Regions from separate parts of the Pseudomonas sp. KH_024_B2 genome, predicted to be linked through region 2. Evidence: riboswitches for the same ligand, from Rfam matches in the RefSeq annotation. Region 2 holds a riboswitch; the other holds the start of a gene.

Region 1 (4,589 bases), 740 kb from region 2:
CAGGCAAGGCGTTGAACATCGAGAAATAGTCGTCCAGCGCCAGGCTTTGCTGGCACGGTCGCTGGTCGATGGTCTCCAGGTCGTTGCTGACTCCGCCGAGCAGCGCTTGAATCAGTGCCGTGCCACTTTCCGGCAAATCAGCCGGCAGCGGATAACCCTCGGCGTGCAGCGCCCGCAGGATATTCAACGCAGCGGCCGGGGTATCGAGACCCACACCATTACCGATTCGGCCGTCGCGGGTCGGGTAGTTGGCCAGAATCAGCGCGATACGCTTTTCGCTGTTCGGCACTCGCGCCAGCTCGATCCAGCGCCGCGCCAGTTCGGCGACGAAGTCCATACGTTCCGGTTGCGGTCGGTAGCAGACCACATCCGACTGGCTGCGCTCACTGCGCCAGGCCAGGTCCTTGAAGCTGATGGGGCGACTGATGATGCGCCCGTCCAGTTCCGGTAAGGCGATGTGCATGGCCAGATCGCGCGGCCCGAGGCCCTGCTCGCTGGCGCGCCAGCCGGGCTCGTTGTCTTGGGCGCAGATCGCCTGGATCACCGGAATATTGCGCCGGAACGGCCGCAGATGCGGCGCTTCAGGGCTGGACTGGGCAAAACCGGTGGTGTTCAAAATCACCGAAGCTGAGACTTCATCCAGCAAGTCCTCGACCACCGCCAGGCAACCGGGCTCTTTCAAACTGGCCAGCGCAATCGGCAACGGGTTAAGCCCCGCCGCCTGCAAGCGCTGGCAGAAAACATCGATGAAAGCGGTGTTCGCCGCCTGCAAGTGCGAGCGGTAAAACAACACCGCCGCCACTGGCTGATCGGCGTGCCAGTCGGCCTGCCAATCTCTGAGTGCGGCGTTGCTTCTGTGGGGATGGTAAATCGCCGTGCGCGGCAGGACTTGTGGTTCGGCCCATGGATAATCGCGGCCCAGCCAGCGACTGGCCAGGCAGCGATACAGATCCAGCGCATTGCCCATGCCACCCTGACGCAGAAAGTGCCAAAGCCGATCGCGGTCTTCGGCGGCCACCGTACTCAGGTCGCTCAGTTCAGGGTCGGGACGATCATCACCCGGCACCAGAATCAGCTGCACGCCCTGCTCGGCCAGCTCCACCAGGCGCTCGATGCCGTAACGCCAATAACCGATCCCGCCGTGCAGCGAGATCAGGATGACTTTGGCGTGACGCAACACCTCATCGACATACAGGTCGACCGAAGCGTGATTCTGCACCTGCATCGGGTTGGCCAGACGCAGGCTTGGATAGTCGTCCGGCAGCTGCTGCGCAGCTTCGGCGAGCAGCGCCAGGCTGGAGTCGCCGCTGCACAGGATCACCAGCTCGGCGGGCGTTTGTCCAAGGTCGGCAATGTTGTCATCCGACACGAAACCGCCGGGCTGGGTCCTGAGCAGATGCATGGCTTAGACGCTGAGTGCAGCGCGCAACTGCGCTTCGATCAGCACCGCGTCCAGCTCCTGGCCGATCAGCACCAGGCGCGTTGCCCGCGGCTCATCGGCGCGCCAGGCACGGTCGAAGTGTCTGTCGAAACGCGTGCCCACGCCCTGGACCAGCAAGCGCATCGGCTTGTTCGGGACCGCCGCGAAGCCTTTGACCCGCAGAATGCCGTGCTGAACCACCAGTTGGGTCAGGGCGTCCAGCAGCAGGCTTTCGTCGGCCTGAGGCAGTTCGATGGAGATGGAGTCGAAAGCGTCATGGTCATGATCATCATGCCCTTCACTGTCGGCGTCGCCGTGGTGATGGTCGTGATGGCTGTGACGGCTGTCGATGTGCTCTTCGGAGCCGGCGCCCAGACCGATCAAAACGTCCAGCGACAGACGACCGCTGCTGGCTTCGATGATTTTTACCGCCGGCGGCAGTTCTTCGGCGACTTCCAGGCGCACTTTGGCCAGATCTTCAGGGCTGATCAGGTCAGCCTTGTTGAGGATCACCAGGTCGGCGCTGGCCAATTGGTCGGCGAACAACTCATGCAGCGGCGATTCGTGGTCCAGATTCGGATCGAGCTTGCGCTGGGCGTCGACTTGATCCGGGAACGCGGCGAAGGTGCCGGCGGCTACAGCCGGGCTGTCGACCACGGTGATCACCGCGTCGACGGTGCAGGCACTGCGAATTTCCGGCCACTGGAAGGCTTGCACCAGCGGTTTCGGCAGGGCCAGGCCAGAGGTTTCGATGAGGATGTGGTCCAGGTCGGCGCGACGGGCAACCAGTTCACGCATCACCGGGAAGAACTCTTCCTGGACGGTGCAGCACAGGCAACCGTTGGCCAGTTCATAGACGCGGCCGCTGGCTTCTTCTTCCGTGCAGCCGATGGAACATTGCTTGAGGATCTCGCCGTCGATGCCCAGCTCGCCGAATTCATTGACGATGACCGCGATGCGCCGACCCTGAGCGTTATCGAGCATGTGCCGCAGCAAGGTGGTTTTGCCCGAGCCGAGGAAGCCGGTAACGATGGTGACGGGAAGTTTGGCCAGTGTTTTCATCGGATGCCCTTTGGCAAGGTGGCGGGCATACGGGACGACAACCGCGCGCATAGGGGCGCAAGAGTTCGCCACCGGATCACCCCGCCCGGTTGTAGTGAGAATCTGGACGAGGCAGGTCTCCTGGCTGACGGTGTGCCGGTCTTGTTGACCTGGCATTCACTGCGCCTTCCCGCGAACCCTTTGGACGGGGTTTGCAGTGGCGTGGCAGCGAACATCACCGTTCACAGTTGCGGGGGCAGCCGCGGCATTGACCGCGTTCCCTTCTTAGCTTCGGATCGAGCACCGAAGAACCTCGAAAGCGCAAGGCTACGCAGTGCTGGGGGGCGGGTCAATGTTCAAGCTGAGATCTGTGGTGACTGTACTGGCCCCTTCGCGGGCAAGCCCGCTCCCACATGTTGACCGAGTATCCCTGTGGGAGCGGGCTTGCCCGCGAAGGGGACGCCTCGGTCTAACAGGTGAGAACCCTTGCCAATTGACGCCCATCCCCTGCTCATGTTCTCCTTCACACCTTGTTACGGGTGCCCTTCACAGGGTGAAACGGGAAACCGGTGCGTCATGTGCTTTACTCAAAGCCTTGATCAGTCCGGTGCTGCCCCCGCAACGGTAAGCGAGTGAAGAGTCAGATCCACTGTGCCAGCAGTACGGCATGGGAAGGCGACTCCTGCAGGTTCGGGTGCAAGCCCTGCCCCTCGCGAGCCCGGAGACCGGCCCGCTACACACACATAACAAACCCGCGGTGGGCGGGCGCTGTTCAGACCTCTGCATGCCTGTCTTGCGGGGTTTCCATGCGCTCCATTCACCCGCTGACACATCAGAGGGAAGCGCCATGTCGATCATCACCAGCACCCGCCACACAGACGCCAGCAGCACTACATCCACCCTGAGCCAACGCCTGGTTGCCGCTATCGGCGCATCGATTCTGGGCGCGTGCCTTGTGTACTTCGCCGGTTTCTCGCACATCGAAGCGGTGCACAACGCCGCCCACGACACCCGTCACAGCTCCGCCTTTCCGTGCCATTGAGACCTGCTGACATGATCAAGCGAATCGCGCAAACCGCAGGTTTCACCGGGCTGCTCGCCGCCTTGTTGCTGACCCTGCTGCAAAGCTTCTGGGTCGCGCCGCTGATTCTCCAGGCGGAAACCTACGAAAATGCTCCGGCTGCCGAAGTTCACGAACATGCTGAAGGCGCTGTTGCCGCTCACAGCCATGACGCCGAAGCCTGGGGGCCGGAAGACGGCTGGCAGCGCGTGTTGTCGACCACCGGTGGCAATCTGGTGGTGGCGGTCGGTTTCGCCCTGATGCTCGCCGGCCTCTATACCCTGCGCGCACCGAACCGTACCTCTCAGGGTTTGCTCTGGGGTCTGGCCGGTTACGCGACCTTCTGCCTGGCGCCGACCATGGGCTTGCCGCCCGAGCTGCCGGGTACTGCCGCAGCTGACCTGGCGCAGCGGCAGATCTGGTGGATCGGTACCGCGGCATCCACCGCCGTCGGTATCGCGCTGATCGTGTTCGGCAAGCATTGGGCGCTGAAGATTCTCGGCGTGGCGACTCTGGCCGTGCCGCACATCATTGGTGCACCACAGCCCGAAGTGCATTCGATGCTCGCCCCGGAAGCGCTCGAAGCCCAATTCAAAATCGCTTCGCAGCTGACCAACGCGGCGTTCTGGCTGGCCCTGGGCCTGATCAGCGCCTGGTTGTTCCGCCGCAAAAGCGCAGGTCAGTAACGCGCATGACGCCGATCAGCACAGCGCCGACCCTGGTGGTCGGCCTGGGCTGCCAGCGTGGCTGCCCCGCCAGCACGCTGCGGGCGCTGCTCGATCAGGCGTTGCAGGCCTATAACATCGAGCTTCGAGCGATCCGGGCCCTGGCCAGCATCGACCTGAAACGCGATGAACCTGGCCTGCTTCAGCTGGCCGAGCAATTGGCGCTGCCGCTGACGATCTTCACTAGTGCGCAACTCGCTGCCTACGAACCCCAACTCAGTCACCGCTCAGAGATCGCCTTTGAACGCACCGGCTGCTACGGCGTGGCCGAAAGCGCGGCTTTGGCACTCGCCGAACAGCTGGCGCAAAACCCGGCCAAACTGTTGATCACGCGACAAAAATA
Region 2 (4,589 bases):
TCAGCTTCAGGCAGTTCACGGTCATGGATCGGCGAGAAGAACAGCAACTCGGCGCCCATCGCCCGCAGCAGATCCAGACTCGCGCCGTAGGTAAACGCGAACGCTTCATCGCGGGCCACGGCAATCCGCACACCGGTCAATAATGGCTCGGCGACGACGACCTCAGGCGCAGCGAACTCGACCGGCGGCGGCAACGCCACTTCGCAACTGCCGGCCAAAGCTTCGGCCGCCGCGTCGAGGCGCAGGTCCAGATCATTCAGTTCGCTGGCCTGCACCAGGCCCAGGTGCCGGCTCGGCAGTTCGATCCCGGTTTCCCGGGACAATGCGCCATACCAGCGCAAGCCCTCGGTCAGGCTGCCTTCGAGCAATTGCGCATGGCGCAAGGTGCCGACGCGGTTGGCCAGCACGCCGGCAAACGGCAAGTCCGGCTGATAACGCGCCAGGCCCAAGGCCAGGGCGCCGAAGGTCTGGGCCATGGCCGTGCCGTCGATCACTGCGAGCACCGGAACGCCGAAGTGCCGCGCCAGGTCAGCACTGGACGGCGTCCCGTCGAACAGGCCCATGACCCCTTCGATCAGGATCAGGTCAGCCTCGCCCGCCGCTTCCCACAACAGTCGGCGGCTTTCCTGTTCGCCGACCATCCACATGTCCAGTTGATACACCGGCGCACCGCTGGCGCGCTCGAGAATCATCGGGTCGAGAAAGTCCGGACCGCACTTGAACACACGAACCTTGCGTCCCTGATTGCGATGCAAGCGGGCCAGCGCGGCGGTCACGGTGGTCTTGCCCTGACCGGAAGCCGGCGCGGCGATCAATACCGCCGGGCAATGACGTGCATCACTACTCACAGCTCGATGCCTTTTTGCGCTTTGATCCCGGCCTGGAACGCATGCTTGAGCACACCCATTTCGGTGACCGTGTCGGCCAGATCGATCATCTCGGGCTTGGCGCCGCGACCGGTGACCAGCACATGCTGCATCGGCGGGCGAGCCTGCAAGTCGCTGAGCACCTGGTCCAGGTCCAGATAGCCGTGCTTGAGGGCGATGTTCAATTCGTCGAGCACCACCAGGCCGATGGCCGGGTCACGCAGCAGCTCACGGGACACTTGCCAGGCCGCTTCGGCCGCGGCGATGTCACGCTGACGGTCCTGGGTTTCCCAGGTGAAGCCTTCGCCCATCACGTGAAAGCGCACTTGCTCGGGGAAGCGTCGAAAGAACAGCTCCTCGCCAGTGCTGTTGCGGCCCTTGATGAACTGCACCACGCCGCATTGCATGCCATGGCCCATGGCCCGGGCAAGCATGCCGAACGCGGAGCTGCTTTTACCTTTGCCGTTGCCGGTCAGGACCAGCAGCAGCCCGCACTCGTTCGGTGAGTTGGCAATACGCTCGTCGATTACCGCTTTTTTGCGCAGCATGCGCGCCAGATGGCGTTCGTCACGATCGGGGGATTCAGTCATGGCAGCTCTCCACTAGGGTGGATAATGGGGGGCAGGAATAGAAATAGATGGCATAAGCCTGGCATCGCCCACCGTGATGCCGTTGGATGGATCAGGCCGGTCTCCGGGCTCATGAGTGGGTTTACTCCCGGACTGCACGCCTTCCCATGTCGACGTACGACACAGTGGCACAAAGCACAGTCTTGACTCATTTACCGTTGCGGGGGCAGCGCCGGGATCGCTGCCCGTTCTGTTAAAGAACGCACACTCACCGGCTTCCCTGTTTCACTCTGTCGACCCTCGGCCACAGAGCACCTGAAACAAGTCGCGAAGGTTAGAGGGTTGGGGGTGGAGCGTCAATTAAACCCGGGACGCCTGCCCGCGATTATGTGCCGTCGATCAATAAACTGACGCCAATCTTGTGCCACACTGAAAGCAGTGATATCAAATAGCCACAACCCCATCATCACAATAACAAGGGTGAGCAACATGCAAGGCATGATCATCAGCAATCCCAAGCTGGAATTCCTGCGCCCGGTGCTGGAGCGCTGGTTTGACTGTATCGATCGCTACAACCAGGTGCGCGGCGATAACGAATCGCCTTATTGGTTCGATGAACGAGCCAATCTTGGCCTGATCTCGGCTGCCGCCTGGATGGCGGAAATGGTTACCCTGGAACAGACCCCGAGCAAAAAACAGCAGGAAGACGGCGACCGCAACGGGCGTGCCGATCTCTTCATCGCCACCCAGGAAGAACGGGTCTATCTCCAGGCCACCCAGCGCTGGCCGCGGGTCAACAACCTGAATCTCACTCAAGCGCTGGCCGACATCGCTGGTGATGCGAAGAAAATCAGCTACGCCAGCGATCTGAAGCTTGGCTGCCTGTTCGTCGCCCCACAAAAGGCCCAGCAAAGCGCCACTCCCGAAGAACTGCAGGACATGCTCGACGACCTGCAAAAGGAACATACCTGCGCTGTGGCCTGGTATTTTCCTTACGCCTACCGCAAATTGCGCAATGAAGCCGGCAACTATCATCCGGGCATCGCCGTGCTGCTCAAAGAAGCGCGCGGCTGAGAGATTGATCCCTCCGGCACGGCGGCCAAGTGAAGCAATCGAGGCCGAACACATAACCTGTGGGAGCGTGGCTTGCCCGCGAAAAACGATGACGCGTAATGCCTAAAAAACCTCGGTGTTCGCTTCGCGGGCAAGCCCGCTCCCACAAAGGCTATTGCCTACCGCTTGCGGCACAACGTCAGCCCATCGCCTAACGGCAACAGCGACAAGTCGACACGCGAGTCATCCTTCAAGGCGCGGTTCAGCGCCTGGATGGCCCGGGTGTCTTCACTCTCGGGATTGACCTCGAGCACCCGCCCGCTCCACAGCGTGTTATCGAAAATCGCCAGGCCGCCGCTTCGCAGCAAACGCAAAGCGCTCTCCAGATAGGCCGGATAATTGGCTTTGTCGGCATCGATGAAGATCAAGTCGAAACAGCCGCCCTGCCCTTGCTGCTCGATCTGCGCCAGGGTTTCCAGCGCAGGTGCCAGGCGCAAATCAATCCGCTGCGCCACACCCGCCTCCTGCCAGTAACGGCGGGCGGTGGCATTGTAATCACCGGGGATATCGCAACAGATCAAGGTACCCTCTTCCGGCAAAGCCGAGGCCATGCATAAGGCGCTATAGCCGGTGAAAGTGCCGACTTCCAGCAAGCGCCTGGCGCCGGTCAGCTTGACCAATAACGCAAGGAACTGGCCCTGCTCGGGCGCCACCTGCCAGCGGGCCATGGGTAGCGCTTGGGTTTCGTCACGCAAACGACGCAACAACGGCGTTTCGCGCAGGGAAACCTCCAGCAGGTAACTGTAGAGGGCATCATCGAGGTTAAGCGTGCGAGCGGTCATGACAACCTCTGCGAAGGTGCGACCTAAGGGTTGCGCGCCAGATGCTCTGGCTGCAATACCCGCTTGGCGCTGAGATAGGCTTTCTGCCAATAGGCTTTGGACAGACTGTCCAGCTTCACCGTTCCGCCGGTGGCCGGCGCGTGAACAAATCGACCTTCGCCGACATAGATCCCGGCGTGGCTGACCTGTGAGCCGCCATTGGTGGCAAAAAATACCAGGTCACCGGTCTGCAATGCGTTCTGGTCGACATCCTGCGCCTGCATGCCAATCATCTCGCGGGTCGAACGCGGCAGCGTGATGCCAGCGGTATCGCGATAGACATAGCCGATCAGGCCACTGCAATCAAAACCCGAATCCGGCGTATTACCGCCCCAACGATAAGGCGTCCCCACCAGGCCCAAGGCACGGAAAAGCACGTCTTCGGCCGCAGGCGAGAATGTTTGGGCGGAAGTGAAAACAGGAGACCGAACCACCGGTGCAGGTGGCGGAGTACGGCTGGCGCAAGCACTGAGCAGTGCAGCGAACACGAGAAGCGCGAGGCGGGCCGACGTCGACATATGCAGAACAATCCTGATCTGGATGCGGCTTTCTCTGCCGTGAGGCTGAAAACAAAACCGCGCAAGCAAGGCTTACGCGGTTGAGTGATCAACAATATCTCAGGATTCTAGCGGCTATGCGTCAAACTTCAAGTAAGACTTTAAGTTGACCTTACAAATCGCAAGATTACTTGCGAACCATGACCGTGGTCGGTGCCATTGCCAGAACACGCTTGGCTTCGACGCCTTGTTCCAGCAACTGCCCCCCAGACAAGATTACTTGCGAGCCATGACCGTGGTCGGGGCCATTGCCAGAGCACGCTTGGCTTCGATGAAGGTCTTGCTCCAGTAACTGTCGCCCAGGCTATCGACCCGGACGCCGCCGCTGCGGCGGCTGCTGGAGTGAATGAACTGGTTATCACCCAGGTAGATCCCGGCGTGGCTGACGCGACCACGACGACCATTGGTGCTGAAGAACAGCAAGTCACCTGGTTCAAGGTTGTTGCGAGCGACCAGCGGTGCGTCCACGTTGATCATTTCGCGAGTGGAGCGCGGCAAATTCATGCCGGCCTCTTCACGAAACAGATAACCGATGAAACCACTGCAATCGAAGCCTGCCTCGGAGGTGCCGCCGAAACGGTAGCGGGTACCGACCAGGGACATGCCACGTTCGAGGATGCTGTCGGCCAGAACAGGCAGCTGATAAGGCTTGCTACCAGAGAA

What was found. A riboswitch is a leader RNA that binds a small molecule or an ion and turns the genes downstream of it on or off. The one in region 2 is predicted to bind cobalamin.
Region 1: another riboswitch for cobalamin. It lies ahead of AC3I0A_RS17040 (CbtB domain-containing protein); the one in region 2 lies ahead of cobO (cob(I)yrinic acid a,c-diamide adenosyltransferase).

Annotation. Positions count from the first base shown of each region.
Region 1 is NZ_CM174502.1:3,671,640-3,676,228, forward strand. Features, by position in the region: gene cobN (cobaltochelatase subunit CobN) at 1-1,402, opposite strand, end outside; gene cobW (cobalamin biosynthesis protein CobW) at 1,406-2,482, opposite strand; cobalamin riboswitch at 2,576-2,792, opposite strand; cobalamin riboswitch at 2,982-3,209, shown strand; gene AC3I0A_RS17040 (CbtB domain-containing protein) at 3,309-3,503, shown strand; gene AC3I0A_RS17045 (CbtA family protein) at 3,515-4,207, shown strand; gene AC3I0A_RS17050 (cobalamin biosynthesis protein) at 4,213-4,589, shown strand, end outside.
Region 2 is NZ_CM174502.1:4,408,540-4,413,128, forward strand. Features, by position in the region: gene AC3I0A_RS20605 (cobyrinic acid a,c-diamide synthase CobB) at 1-848, opposite strand, end outside; gene cobO (cob(I)yrinic acid a,c-diamide adenosyltransferase) at 845-1,456, opposite strand; cobalamin riboswitch at 1,534-1,769, opposite strand; gene AC3I0A_RS20615 (hypothetical protein) at 1,925-2,509, shown strand; gene AC3I0A_RS20620 (class I SAM-dependent methyltransferase) at 2,668-3,330, opposite strand; gene AC3I0A_RS20625 (C40 family peptidase) at 3,354-3,887, opposite strand; gene AC3I0A_RS20630 (C40 family peptidase) at 4,143-4,589, opposite strand, start outside.